3 regions of the Bradyrhizobium sp. G127 genome follow, and region 2 is predicted to be linked to each of the others. Evidence: predicted binding sites of a transcription regulator. Region 2 holds the regulator's gene; each other region holds the start of a gene.
What was found. Region 2 encodes LexA, which represses DNA repair genes until DNA is damaged. Its sites were predicted from a motif close to TGTTCNNNNTGTGTTCNG; they were not measured.
Positions count from the first base shown of each region.

Region 1: LVY71_RS00635 (YifB family Mg chelatase-like AAA ATPase) is a predicted target of LexA. The motif match lies at 1,722-1,739, and genes of this name have one in related genera.
Region 3: LVY71_RS03340 (DNA recombination protein RmuC) is a predicted target of LexA. The motif match lies at 1,713-1,730, and genes of this name have one in related genera.

Region 1 is NZ_JAKFGN010000001.1:122,858-127,391, forward strand. Features, by position in the region: gene LVY71_RS00625 (MBL fold metallo-hydrolase) at 1-741, shown strand, start outside; gene LVY71_RS00630 (hypothetical protein) at 817-1,383, opposite strand; gene LVY71_RS00635 (YifB family Mg chelatase-like AAA ATPase) at 1,787-3,325, shown strand; gene glsA (glutaminase A) at 3,544-4,534, shown strand, end outside.
Region 2 is NZ_JAKFGN010000002.1:312,230-316,763, forward strand. Features, by position in the region: gene moaC (cyclic pyranopterin monophosphate synthase MoaC) at 1-307, shown strand, start outside; gene LVY71_RS13420 (molybdopterin molybdotransferase MoeA) at 318-1,526, shown strand; gene lexA (transcriptional repressor LexA) at 1,719-2,426, shown strand; gene LVY71_RS13430 (ComEC/Rec2 family competence protein) at 2,441-4,534, opposite strand, start outside.
Region 3 is NZ_JAKFGN010000001.1:701,505-706,038, forward strand. Features, by position in the region: gene LVY71_RS03335 (AmpG family muropeptide MFS transporter) at 1-371, opposite strand, end outside; gene LVY71_RS03340 (DNA recombination protein RmuC) at 467-1,681, opposite strand; gene def (peptide deformylase) at 1,855-2,370, shown strand; gene fmt (methionyl-tRNA formyltransferase) at 2,397-3,329, shown strand; gene truA (tRNA pseudouridine(38-40) synthase TruA) at 3,329-4,066, shown strand; gene LVY71_RS03360 (GIY-YIG nuclease family protein) at 4,179-4,445, shown strand; gene LVY71_RS03365 (phosphorylase family protein) at 4,501-4,534, opposite strand, start outside.

The DNA of each region.
Region 1 (4,534 bases), on a different contig from region 2:
AAGATGCTGACGGACAATTTCCTCAGCGCCAGCAACGTCATTCTCGAACAGAATGCGCCGATCGTGAACTTCGGCGATCGCGTGGTCCTGTTCGACACCGGCATGGGCACGTCAAAACTGTTCGGACCAACCACCGGCCGCCTGCAGAAGAGCATCGCTGAAGCCGGTCTCAAGCCTGAGGACGTCGACGCCATCGTATGTTCGCACGCCCATATCGATCATATCGGCGGCATCGTCCGCGCGGACGGCAAGCCACTTTTTCCGAACGCGCAAGTCTACATCAGCCAGGAGGATCTCGATTTCTGGACCGATGAAAAGAAAATGGATGGACCACTGAAGGATTTCATCGTCCACGCCCGAAAGAACCTGTTGCCCGTGCGCGACCGCATTGTGTTTTTCAAGAACGGTCAGGAATTCCTGCCCGGGATCACGGCGATCTCGGCACCGGGCCATACCTTCGGCCACCACATCTTCAATATCCAGTCTGAAGGAAAGTCGTTCGCCTTCCTCGGCGATCTCACACATCATCAGGTGCTGTTGCTGGAACGTCCGCGGATGGAGTTCGCCTACGATTCCGATCCGAAAATGGCGGCCGCGACGCGGGTGAAGTTGCTCGACATGCTTGCGGCCAACAAGACGGCGGTGATGTCCTATCACTTCGCATGGCCGGGCTATGGCCATGTGGTGAAAGCCGGCGACGGCTTCCGCTACATCGCCGAACCGATGGTCATGCAGCTCTAGGCCTGCAAGGATTTGCGCGGCGGCAGCGACTACAGCCGCCGCGTAATGCTCTTCACTCAAGGGCAGACGCAAGCGCTATCTTGACAGCACACGCGCGCCGGACGGCCACGGGCGATCACCGTCCACCGGGCTTGCTCCGATCTCCCACCCGGCGCCTCCCCACACCGCATCGACAGCGCCGAGTTTGCCGAAGCCATCGCGGACATAGAAGATATTCGGGGCGGCGTTGGTAAGAAGGATTCCGGCTTCGCCACTCGGCTGCCGCCTCAGGAGACACCACACATCGCCGAGTGCGGTCTCGTGCCTGTCTTCGAGTTCGTCGATGATGGATTGATTGCGCGACGGCCTGAGCAATGTGTGAAATTGAATCGGTGTTTCGCCGGCGGCGTCTTCAATTTTGATCGCGAAGCGGTGCATGAATGTCGCGCCGAGCCACGCGATCCGGACGGCAGCTCCCGGCGCGACGTTTTCCCGGAAATGCTCACCCGCACGAAACTTGTTCGTACTCTTCAACGCAGACGTGGTGGGGGGATCGAGCGGCTCCGCAGCGGGCGTGGATCGCGAACAGACCACCATCTCTCCGGGAACAAGCCGGAGCGGACTGCGCGTTCGCTCGGCTTGCACGATCCGGGGGCCGTTCACATCAGCGTCCGAGGCAACTGTTGAAGGGCCACGCTCGGGCCATGCGACCATTGCCAGCAACAGAACCAAAGCGGGCCCGAGAACTGGGCGAGCGTGACGGCGCATTTTCTTCTTCCTTGATTCCGTGGCGACGAAAACAAGGTAAATGGAACCCAGCCTAAGTAAACGAATGTATTAATACTTGGTTAAGGATAAAATATCAAATAAATTATGGCAAAAATTTCAATATAAGCAATTCAATACTTTCAATTACTTTGATAATTATTGATTCTATTCTTTAGATACCGATGTTCCTCCGGTCGCCTTCCGCTGCGATGGAGACTGCGTCGCCCCAACGATGTTCCCTTAATGTTCTTGCGCTGGCGACCGTACCTGCTAGGTTTCATGTGGGGGCGAGAGAGCAATGGTTCAGCACGTTTCCACAGTGGCGTTTGAAGGTATCGAGGCTCGCGCGGTGGACGTGCAGGTGCAGGTCGCGCCGGGACTGCCTGCCTTCACCATCGTCGGCCTTCCCGACAAGGCGGTGTCCGAAGCGCGGGAGCGGGTGCGCTCGGCACTGATCGCATCGGGCCTTGCACTTCCCGCCCGGCGAATCACCGTCAATCTGGCGCCAGCCGATCTGCCCAAGGAAGGCAGCCATTACGATCTCCCCATCGCCCTCGGGTTGATGGCCGCCATCGGCGCGATCCCGCCCGACGCGCTGTCCGGCTTCACAGTATTGGGTGAGCTCGGTCTCGACGGCTCGACCGCACCGGTTGCGGGCGTGCTTCCTGCTGCGATTGGCGCCAACGCGCGCGACGAGGGACTGATCTGTCCCGCAGCCTGCGGCGCGGAAGCGGCATGGGCCAGCCCGGAGATCCAGATCGTCGCAGCATCCTCGCTGATTCAGATCGCCAATCACTTCAAGGGCACCCAGGTTCTGTCCCGGCCCGAACCGAAAATCACCGAGCGCCAGATCGCATCACTCGATCTGCGCGATATCAAGGGCCAGGAAAGCGCCAAGCGCGCGCTCGAAATCGCCGCGGCCGGTGGGCATCATTTGCTGATGATCGGTTCGCCGGGTGCAGGCAAATCCATGCTCGCCGCAAGGTTGCCCTCGATCCTGCCGCCACTGTCACCGTCCGAATTGCTCGAGATTTCCATGATAGCGTCCGTTGCCGGCGAGATCGAAGGCGGCGCGCTCACCGCACAGCGCCCGTTCCGCGCGCCGCATCATTCAGCCAGCATGGCCGCGCTGACCGGCGGCGGCATGCGCGCGAAACCCGGTGAAATTTCGCTGGCCCATAACGGCGTTCTGTTTCTCGACGAGTTGCCCGAGTTCGACGCGCGGGTGCTGGATTCACTGCGCCAGCCGCTGGAGAATGGCGAGGTCGCTGTCTCGCGCGCCAATCATCGCGTGACCTATCCGGCGCGCTTCATGCTGGTGGCGGCGATGAATCCATGCCGCTGCGGCAGCGCTTACGAACCCGGCTATTCCTGCAAGCGCGGCCGGATCGACCGCTGCACCGCCGACTATCAGGGACGAATTTCCGGCCCGTTGATGGACCGCATCGATCTGCGGATCGAAGTGCCGGCCGTCGCAGCATCCGACCTGATCCTGCCGGCGCCAGCCGAAGGCTCCGCCGAAGTCGCCGCGCGGGTGGCGGCCGCGCGCGCGATCCAGCTCGCGCGCTACGCCTCCGCGGGCCTGCCGCACATCCGCACCAATGCGGAAGCACCTGCTTCCGTGCTGGAAGACATCGCGCGTCCCGACGCGCAGGGTCAGAAGCTGTTGCGCGACGCTGCTGAAACCATGCGGCTGTCAGCGCGTGGCTATCACCGCGTGCTGCGGGTGGCGCGAACCCTCGCCGACCTCGACGGCGCGGACACCATCGGACGGTTGCATCTCGCCGAAGCACTGTCCTATCGCGCGCTGGCTGAAGACCTGCGGCGCGCGGCCTGAGACCGGCTCCGGACATCGCTTCACTCCGGCCGGCGCTACCGTGGCGTGTGGGATCAAGGACGATATCGGCGTATTTTGACAACGGCACCATCCTCGTGCGTGCGCGCAGGGATGGCAAAAACATGGGCGTCGAGCGTGCGCCGCGTCCGGCAAGAGGCGATGCAAGTTCCATCGATGGCACAGGGATTGCTTGAATTTCGGCAAACAAGGATGCACCCGTGGACGCCATCTCAGCCCGCTCAACCATAATCGACAGCCGCGCAAGACAGAGAGGCTATGGCACGCAGCCGCCGCTGCAACGATTTCTCCAAAGCTGTCATGACGAGTTCAGCGCGGACAACTCGGGTGCGCTTGCCGACTATATTCCCGAATTGACGCGTGCGAACCCTTCGCATTTCGGCATCAGCGTGGCCACCATCGACGGCCACGTCTACGAGATCGGCGACAGCAATGTGCCCTTCACGATCCAGTCGGTCTCGAAAGCCTTCGTGTTCGCACTCGCACTTGACCTGCTCGGACCGGAGCGCGTCGAAGCGGCCATTGGCGTCGAGCCGAGCGGCGAAGCCTTCAACTCGATCCGGCTCACGCCGGACAACAAGCCGTTCAATCCGATGGTGAACGCGGGCGCGATCGCCTGCTCCGGCCTGATCTATCAGGTCGAGGGCGCTAACGCCTACGAGCGCATCCGGCAGACGCTGGGCCGCTTCGCGGGCCGCGATCTTGACGTCGACGAACAGGTCTATCTCTCCGAACGCGCCACCGGCAATCGCAATCGCGCCATCGCCTGGCTCCTGCATAACTACGCCGTCGTGCAGAGCGACGTGGATGCCGTTCTGGATACTTATTTCAAGCAATGCGCGGTGCTGGTGACCGCGCGCGATCTTGCGATCATGGCGGCGACGCTTGCGAACAGGGGTGTCAACCCGGTGACCGGCGACCATGTGATCGCGCCGCATACGGTCGCGAGCGTGCTGTCCGTGATGACCAGTTCAGGCATGTACGATTACGCCGGCGAGTGGATCTACCGCGTGGGAATTCCCGCCAAGAGCGGCGTTGGCGGCGGCATCGTCGCGGCGCTGCCGTCCCAGATCGGGCTGGGCACTTTTTCTCCGTGTCTCGACAGCCACGGCAACAGCGTGCGCGGACTTAAAGTGTGCGAAGCACTGTCGGCGCGCTTCAACCTGCACATGCTCAATCGCAGCGCCGACG
Region 2 (4,534 bases):
GCGTGTCGCCGGCATCATGGCGGCCAAGCGCACCTCCGACCTCATTCCGCTGTGTCATCCGCTGGCACTGTCGAAAGTCACGCTCGACATCACGCCGGACACCAAGCTGCCCGGCTGCCGCGTCCGCGCAACCGTGAAGGTCAAGGGGCCGACCGGCGTCGAGATGGAGGCGCTGACCGCGGTGTCGGTGGCATGTCTCACCATCTACGACATGGTGAAAGCCGTCGAGCGCGGCATTCACATCGAAGGCGTCCGTCTGGTCGAGAAGAAGGGCGGAAAGTCCGGTCACTATCTGGCGGACTACTGAGGATTTCACCATGGCGCTGATGCCGGTCGCCGAGGCCTATGCCGCCATTCTCAAGGACGTCAAGGCACTGCCCGAAGAGACGGCCGCGCTCACCGACGCCTTCCACCGCACACTGTCGCGCGACATCGCCGCGCTCCGCACGCAGCCGCCCGCCGCCATGTCGGCGATGGACGGTTATGCGGTGCACGCAGCAGATGCGGTGCCCGGCGCACGATTGAAGGTGATCGGCGAAGTCGCTGCGGGCCGGCCTTTCAACGAGACGGTTCACGCCGGACAGGCGGCGCGCATCTTCACCGGCGGTGTCATGCCCGACGGTGCGGATACCGTTGTCATTCAGGAAGACGCCACCCGCGACGGCGACTTCGTGATCGTCAACGCAGCCATCGCGGCAGGCAGGAATGTCCGCGCGGCGGGCATCGACTTCCGCGAGGGCGACATGCTTCTGCCACGCGGCACCCTGCTGTCCGACCGCTCCGTCGCGCTGGCGGCCGGAATGAACCATCCGCGGCTCCCGGTGCACCGCCGCCCGCGTGTAGCGATCCTGGCCACCGGCGACGAACTGGTGGCGCCGGGCGCAACGCCCGGCCCCGGCCAGATCATTTCCAGCAATGTCTTCGCGCTGACCGCGCTGGTCCGCAGCGAGGGCGCGGAGCCGATCGATCTCGGCGTCGCGCGCGACACGCTTGAGGCGACGTCCAGCAGCATCCGACGCGCGCGCGATCTCGGCGTCGATGTGCTCGTCACCACCGGCGGCGCGTCGGTGGGCGATCACGATTATGTTCAGGAGGCGCTGAGGGCCGAAGGCGTCGACATCGCATTCTGGAAGATCGCGCTGCGCCCCGGCAAGCCGATGATGCACGGACGGCTGAAGTCGATGCGGGTGCTCGGCCTGCCCGGCAATCCGGTGTCGTCCTACATCTGCGCCTTCGTGTTTCTGGTGCCGCTGATCCGCGCGCTGTCGGGACGCACGCAGATCGATCACGTGGCCGAGCGTGCCGTGCTCGGACACGACCTGCCGGCCAACGACAAACGTCAGGATTATCTGCGCGCGCGAGCCGCACCCGGCCCGGACGGCCTGCCGGTGGCATCCTCGGTGGGCGCGCAGGACAGCTCCCTGGTGGCCAATCTGGCGGCGGCCAACGTGCTGATTGTCCGGCCCCCTTTCGCGCCCGCCGCCCCAGCCGGCTCCCCCTGCACGATCCTGCGGCTGCCGCGCTGAACCATCTGCATTCCGTCGCGCGCCGTTGACCTGAAATTAAGGGGTTGCGGAACACATATGGAACAGATAGTGTTCGTTCATGCTTTGTTTCGACTGACTCGCAACTCCTGATCACCCTTCAAAATGGGCCCAGAGAGGCGCGATACCGGCAGCTCGAAACTTCAAGAGTCGCGGGACCAGGGACCTTTTCAGATGCTGACACGCAAACAGTACGAGCTTCTTCGCTTCATCAACGAGCGGCTGAAGGAAGCTGGCGTTCCGCCCTCGTTCGACGAGATGAAGGATGCGCTGGATCTGCGCTCCAAGTCCGGTATTCACCGGCTGATTACTGCGCTCGAGGAGCGCGGCTTCATCCGCAGGCTGGCCAACCGCGCCCGCGCCATCGAAGTCATCAAGCTCCCTGAACTGGGCGTCAATCCCGGCGGTGCACGCCGCGGCTTCACCCCGAGCGTCATCGAAGGCAATCTCGGCAAGGTCCGCTCCAATCCGTCTGCCGGTCCTGACGAGGATGCGAGCTTTCCGGTCTCGGTGCCGATGATGGGGCGGATCGCGGCGGGTACACCGATCGAGGCGCTGCAAACCCGCAGCCACAACATCAGCGTGCCGCCCGACATGCTCGGCTCCGGCGAGCATTACGCGCTCGAAGTGCGCGGCGACTCGATGATGGAGGCCGGCATCCTCGACGGCGACACCGTGCTGATTCAACGCAACGAGAGCGCTGACACCGGCGACATCGTGGTGGCGCTGATCGATGAGGAAGAAGCCACCCTGAAGCGCTTCCGGCGGCGCGGCGCATCCATCGCGCTCGAGCCCGCTAACTCGGCCTATGAAGTCCGCATCCTGCCGCCCAACCGCGTACGGATTCAGGGCAAGCTGGTCGGACTCGTCCGCAAGTACTGAGACGGATCGCTGGATCAATCGTCCGGCTGCAGGTCGCTTTCCGCAGGCGTCGCATCGACCGACTGCGCGGGACGGCCGGGCCGAGCGACAGGCACAGCCGCGTCGTCCTCTGCAATGGCTGGTGACCACGGACGATCGACGCCGCGGGGCCGGATCGCCGTGATTGCGTAGCCCTCAGCCATCTTGCGCAGGGCGAGCGGTCCTCGTCGCTTCAGCATTTCCTGATCCAACACCAGAGCGGCGCAATCGGTTGGCGGCTGCCGCAACGTCACGATCATAGCGGCGCGTGTGCAATCGTCCGAGAAAGCCTCCGGTTTCAGCGTCAACGCAATGATCGCGCCGTCAGCGGCCTGCACCACGCAACCTGAACCGTCGCATGACACGCCTTCCGTCAGCGACGGATCGGCGGCGTTGCGTGCATCGGCATCGGCCGCAAGCCATTCCCGCGACAGAAACGTATCTTTCGCCGTGCGCATCAGCCGCAGCCTGCCGTCCTTGGCGCGCACGCCGACGGTTTGTCCGTCGCCCGCCACCAGAATGTCCGGCTGCGGCGTGGTGAGCGCCCACAGCGCTGCCAGCGCAACGAGCCCTGCTCCGGCCCAGCGCAGCGGCGTACGCAACAGGCCCAAGACAATGATGCCCATGCTCATCGCCGCCAGCGGACCGGCGCCGAATGCCGCCAGCCGCCCGATCGCGCCCGGCAACGCCGCGACCCATTGCGACACCGCAACCATCCAGCCGATGCCGAGATCCATCAGCCGCCAGAACACGCCATCGAAGCCGAACGGCATGGCCAGCAGCCCCAGCAAACCTGCGGGCATCACCAGCACCGACACCACCGGCATCGCGGCGAGATTGGCCACCACGCCGTAAGGCGTCACGCGATGAAAATGAAACGCCGCGTAAGGCATGGTCGCAAGGCCAGCGACCAGCGACGCCAGCGCCAGCATGGTAATTTCCCGCCCGCCCCACAATGCCGCGCGCGCCACCTGAGAATTGTCCGGCGACGCGAACAGGTTCGGCATGCCGAGTTGCACCAGCGCCACAAGCCCGAGCGTGGCGGCGAACGACATCTGGAAACTCGGATGCACCAGCGCCTCCGGCGCGATGATAAGAACGATCATCGCCGCCACCGCGAGGGTGCGGAACGTGATGGCACGGCGATCCACCATCACCGCGATCAGCACCACCGCCGTCATGAAAAACGAGCGCTGGGTCGCAACCTCCGCCCCTGACAGCAGCAGATAGAATGCGGCTGCGAGGAAGGCCGCTGCCGCCGACCACTTCTTGATCGGGAACGTCACGGTCAGCGCGGGAAACAGCGCGAGCAACGCCCGCACCGCGAAGAACACCACGCCCGCCACCACGGCCATGTGATAGCCGGAGATCGACAGCACATGGCCCAATCCAGAGATGAACATGGCGTCGTTGACCGGCGCGGAAATCGCGTCGCGGCGGCCGGTCAAAAGCGCGGTGGCGATGGCGCGCGAATCGCCGCTCAGCACGCTGCGGATGCGCGCGTCGATCGCGTCGCGCATGTTCTGCATCGTCGCAGCATAACGCAGATACGCGCCTCCGGGGCGCGGCGCTTCGATCATCCTGATCGTGCCCATCGCGAAGCCCGATGCGCCGATGCCCTGAAAGTACATATCGCGGCCAAAGTCGTAGCTGCCCGGCCGCAGCGGCGACAGCGGCGGCTGCAATCGCGCTTTCAGTTCTACGAAACTGCCGACCGCCGGTGCGGTGCCCTTTTTGACCGAGAGCCGCACGCGCTCGAGTTTCACCTCACTGCGCGGAGATTCCATCTCCTCCACGCGCAACACGAAGCGGTCGGTGCGTTCGCGCTCGTCATGGGTTTCGACAAACCCCTTCATGGCAACGGAGAACATCGGCCGCGCCAGCACACCATGGGCGACCCGCGCGGTCTTCAGCGCAGCCGTGGCGAAGCCCGCCGACAACGCAGCCAGCATCACAACAAACGGAAAGACCGGATGCTGCCGCGCCAGGAAGGCGGCGATACAGAGCGCTGCCGCAGTCGCTGCAGCAACAGACGCCACCGGCTCGCGCTCCGCCGCGAAATACAAGGCGATGCCGGTGCCGAATGCGAC
Region 3 (4,534 bases), on a different contig from region 2:
GCCGGATCGGTCAGCGCCAGCAGCAGGATCGCCCCGATCAGCAGCAGTTGCGCGAACACCAGCCAGCCGCGACGACGGCCAAGGAGTTTCGACAGCAGCGGCACATGCAGCGCATCGATAAGCGGCGCCCAGAGAAACTTCAGGGTGTAGGGGGTGCCGACCAGCGCGAACAGGCCGATGGTGCCGAGGTCGACGCCGGACTCGCGCATCCACACCAAGAGCGTCGAGCCGGACAATGCGAGCGGCAACCCGGAGGAGAAGCCGAGGAACAGCACGATCAGCACCCGCGGCTGAAGATAGACCGCCATCGCCTCGCGCCATGTGGCGCGGGGAGGGGCTTCGGACGGTTTGACGATTTCGGGTGCTGTCATGGAGGGGTGTTAGCAGATTCGAGCGACTTCTCCCTCTCCCCGTAAACGGGGAGAGTGAAAAAGCACGGAGCGAGGCGGAAGGAGCGCTCCGGAAATTACTCCCCCGCCTGCAGCTTGCGGAGGGGATGTGTCGGAAACAGGTCACTGCCGTTTGGCGCGACGGGACGCGGTGTCTCGGCCGGCTCGCTGGCGGTGCTGAAATCCAATTCCTCGATGCGGCCGGCGCGCTTCTCGATCTTGTCGGCGGAAATCAGAATCTGCCGCACGTCCTCGTTGACGTTGCCAAAGTCCTTTTGCAGCTTCAGCACGCGCTCGCGCAGCCGTGCGAGATCGTCCGACATGCTGATGACCTCGGTGCGGATCTGGTCGGCGGCGTCGCGCATCCGCGCGTCTTTCAAAATCTGCTGCATCACCTGGATGGCCAGCATCAGCAGCGACGGCGACACCAGCACCACGCGGGCGCGGTAGGCCTTCTGGATCACGTCGTCGAAACCGTCGTGGATTTCCGCGTAGACCGACTCCGACGGTACGAACATCAGCGCGGTGTCCTGCGTCTCGCCGGGGATCAGGTATTTGTCGGCGATGTCGGTGACGTGCTTCATCACGTCCTGCCGCAACCGCTGGGTGGCGTATTTCTTCTCCTCGTCGCTGCGCGCGTCGCGCAGCGCGGTCACCGCCTCCAGCGGAAACTTTGCGTCGATGCACAGCGGCCGCTGGTCAGGAAGGAACACCACGCAGTCCGGCCGTTTGCCGGTGGAGAGCGTGTGCTGGAACGCGTAGGAGCCCTTCGGCATGCCGTCCTGCACGATGGCTTCCATCCGCGCCTGCCCGAACGCGCCGCGCGACTGCTTGTTAGCGAGCACGTCGCGCAGGGTGGTGACCTGTGAGGTGAGATCGGTGAGATTCTTGTGGGCGTTGTCGATGATGCCGAGACGTTCGTGCAGCGCGCTCAGGCTGGCCACCGTGCTACGGGTGGTATGCTCCATCGATTGCCCGACTTTTTGACTGACGGAATCCAGCCGCTCATTGACGGCGCGCGACATCTCCGCCTGCCGACCGACAAGCGCTTGCCCCATTTCGTGGACCCGGCCTGCCGCTTCGTTCTGGATGCGCAGCACTTCGCTCAGACGTTCCTCGAGTTCGTCCGCGCGCAACGCCTGCGCCATCGCAGCCTCGGCGCCCTTGCGGCCGGAGCGCGCGATGACGATGGCGATGGTCAATAGCAGCAGCAGCGCCAGCGCGCCGAAACAGATCAGGGCGAGGCCCACGCGAACCGGCACATCGCCGACGATGAAAAGAATCTCATTCATGCCGCCCTTGTAACCCGATTCGCGGCCAAACGCGAACGAAGGGGGAACATTTAGGGTTAACAAATCATTGATTTCTATGGTTAATCGCAGGTTAACGGCCCCGCGAGGCTGCCCAAGCGATTGGCGTGACAAGAGGTTTGACCGCAGCGGGCGCTCCCATTACATCGCGCAGCATGGCCATTCGCGACATCATCATTCTGCCGGACACGCAGCTCCGGCTGATCTCCAAACCCATCGAGAAGATCACGGCGGACATCCGTGCGCTGGCCGATGACATGCTCGAGACCATGTACAAGGCGCCGGGCATCGGCCTCGCCGCGATCCAGGTTGCGCAACCGGTGCGGCTGATCACGATGGATCTGTCGAAGAAGGAAGGCGAGACCAATCCGCGCATCTTCGTCAATCCGGAGATTCTGTCGGTCTCAGAAGAGTTGTCGGTCTACGAGGAAGGCTGCCTGTCGATCCCGGAATATTACGAGGAAGTCGAGCGCCCGGCGCAGGTGCGCGTGCGCTTCACCGACATTCACGGCAAGGTCCACGAGGAGGATGCCGAGGGGCTTTACGCCACCTGCATCCAGCACGAGATCGATCATCTTAACGGCGTGCTGTTCGTCGATTACCTGTCCAAGCTCAAGCGCGACCGCGTGATGAAGAAGTTCACCAAGGCCGCCCGGCTCGCGGCGAAATAAATTCCGTCGCCGAAAGCGATTTCGACATGCCGCTTCGTCTGATCTTCATGGGCACGCCGGAGTTTGCGGTGCCGACGCTGCTCGCGCTCGCGGACCATGGCCACGAGATCGCGGCGGTGTATACGCGCGCGCCGAAGCCGGCCGGGCGCGGGATGAAATTGCAGCCGACGCCGGTGGAGCAGGCGGCGCGGCAACTCGGCATCCCGGTGCTGACGCCGAAGACACTCAGGACGCCGGAAGCCGAAGCGGAGTTTCGATCGCACAATGCCGACGCCGCCGTGGTCGTCGCTTACGGCATGATCCTGCCGCAGAACATTCTCGAAGCGGTGCCGCTCGGCTGTTTCAATCTTCATGCGTCGTTGCTGCCGCGCTGGCGTGGCGCGGCGCCGATCCAGCGCGCCATCATGGCAGGCGATGCCGAGAGCGGTGTCATGGTGATGAGGATGGATGCCGGCCTCGACACCGGCGATGTCGCGATGGCCGAACGCCTGCCGATTACCGATACGATGACAGCCCAAGACCTGCACGACGCCCTGGCTCCGCTCGGTGCGGATTTGATGGTGCGGGCGATGGGTGGACTGTCGCGCGGCGGTCTGCAACTGACGAAGCAGGGCGAGCAGGGCGTCACCTACGCCGCCAAAATCGACAAGGCCGAAGCGCGCATCGACTGGAGCAAGCCGGCGCGAGAGGTGCTGCGGCATATCCACGGCTTGTCGCCGTTTCCCGGCGCGTGGTTTGAGATCGTCCTCGATGGCGAACCGGTGCGGATCAAGGTTCTGCGCTGTGAACCGACGAAAGGTTCGGGCGCGCCCGGCGATGTGCTGGACGACAGATTGTCGATGGCCTGCGGCGGCGGCGCGATCCGCATTCTCGAATTGCAGCGCGCCGGTAAGCCGCCGATGAAGGCCGATGCTTTCCTGAACGGGACACCGCTCAAGCCGCCGCTGCGGGTGAGTTGATGCCGCGCTACAAGCTCATCATCGAATATGACGGCGCGCCGTTCTGCGGCTGGCAATATCAGGACAACGGACCGTCGGTGCAGGGTGCGCTGGAGGCCGCGGTGAAGGCGATGACGGGCGACGCTGTGCGCGTCAATGGCGCCGGCCGGACCGATGCCGGGGTGCATGCGCTGGGGCAGGTGGCCCATATCAATCTTACGAAAGACTACAAGGCGGATCGCGTGCGAGACGCGCTAAATGCGCACTTGCGGCCGCATCCCATCGGTGTGCTGTCGGCGGAGATCGTGCCGGAGACCTTCGATGCGCGCTTTTCCGCGACCAAACGGCACTACATTTACCGGATCGCCAACCGCCGCGCCAATCTGGCGCTCAACGTCGGCCACGCCTGGCGCGTCGCGCGCCCGCTCGATGTAACGGCTATGAACGAAGCAGCGCAGGTGCTGATCGGCAAACACGACTTCACGACATTTCGCGATACCGAGTGTCAGGCGAAGTCGCCGGAGAAAACGCTGGATACGCTGGACGTCGTGCGCGACGGCGACGATGTGAATATCGCCACCTCGGCGCGGTCGTTTTTGCACAGCCAGGTCCGCTCGATGGTCGGCTCGCTGGTGTGGGTCGGTCACGGCCGCTGGAATGCAGACGGCATGCGCCGCGCGCTGGAAGCCCGCGACCGCACCGCCTGCGGTCCCGTCGCGCCGCCGGGCGGGCTGTATCTGGTGAGGGTGGAGTATTGAGACCCCAAAGTTCGTTGGATCTCACACTGCAACGGTTACTCCCGTCATGGCCGGGCTTGTCCCGGCCATCCACGTCCTTTATCATTCGCATATGGCTGGAGGCTAGGTTTACATACTGGCAAGCGCGCCGAACGGCATATTATATGTCGGTGTTACAAGCGATCTCATTCGTCGTGTTTATGAACACCGGTCTGGCTTGGTTGCAGGCTTTACAAAGCAATATGGAATTAAGCGTCTCGTTTATTTTGAACAATATGAGGACATCCAAACTGCTATTCAGCGCGAGCACAATATGAAGCACTGGTCGCGGAAATGGAAAGTCAGATTGGTTCTCGCTGAAAATCCGGAATGGAATGATCTGTATGAATCGATAGTTTAAGAACGTGGATGGCCGGGACAAGCCCGGCCATGACGGTCTTTGCTGCCAATCCCATTCACAATCGGATGCTCTTCACCGTCTTCAACACA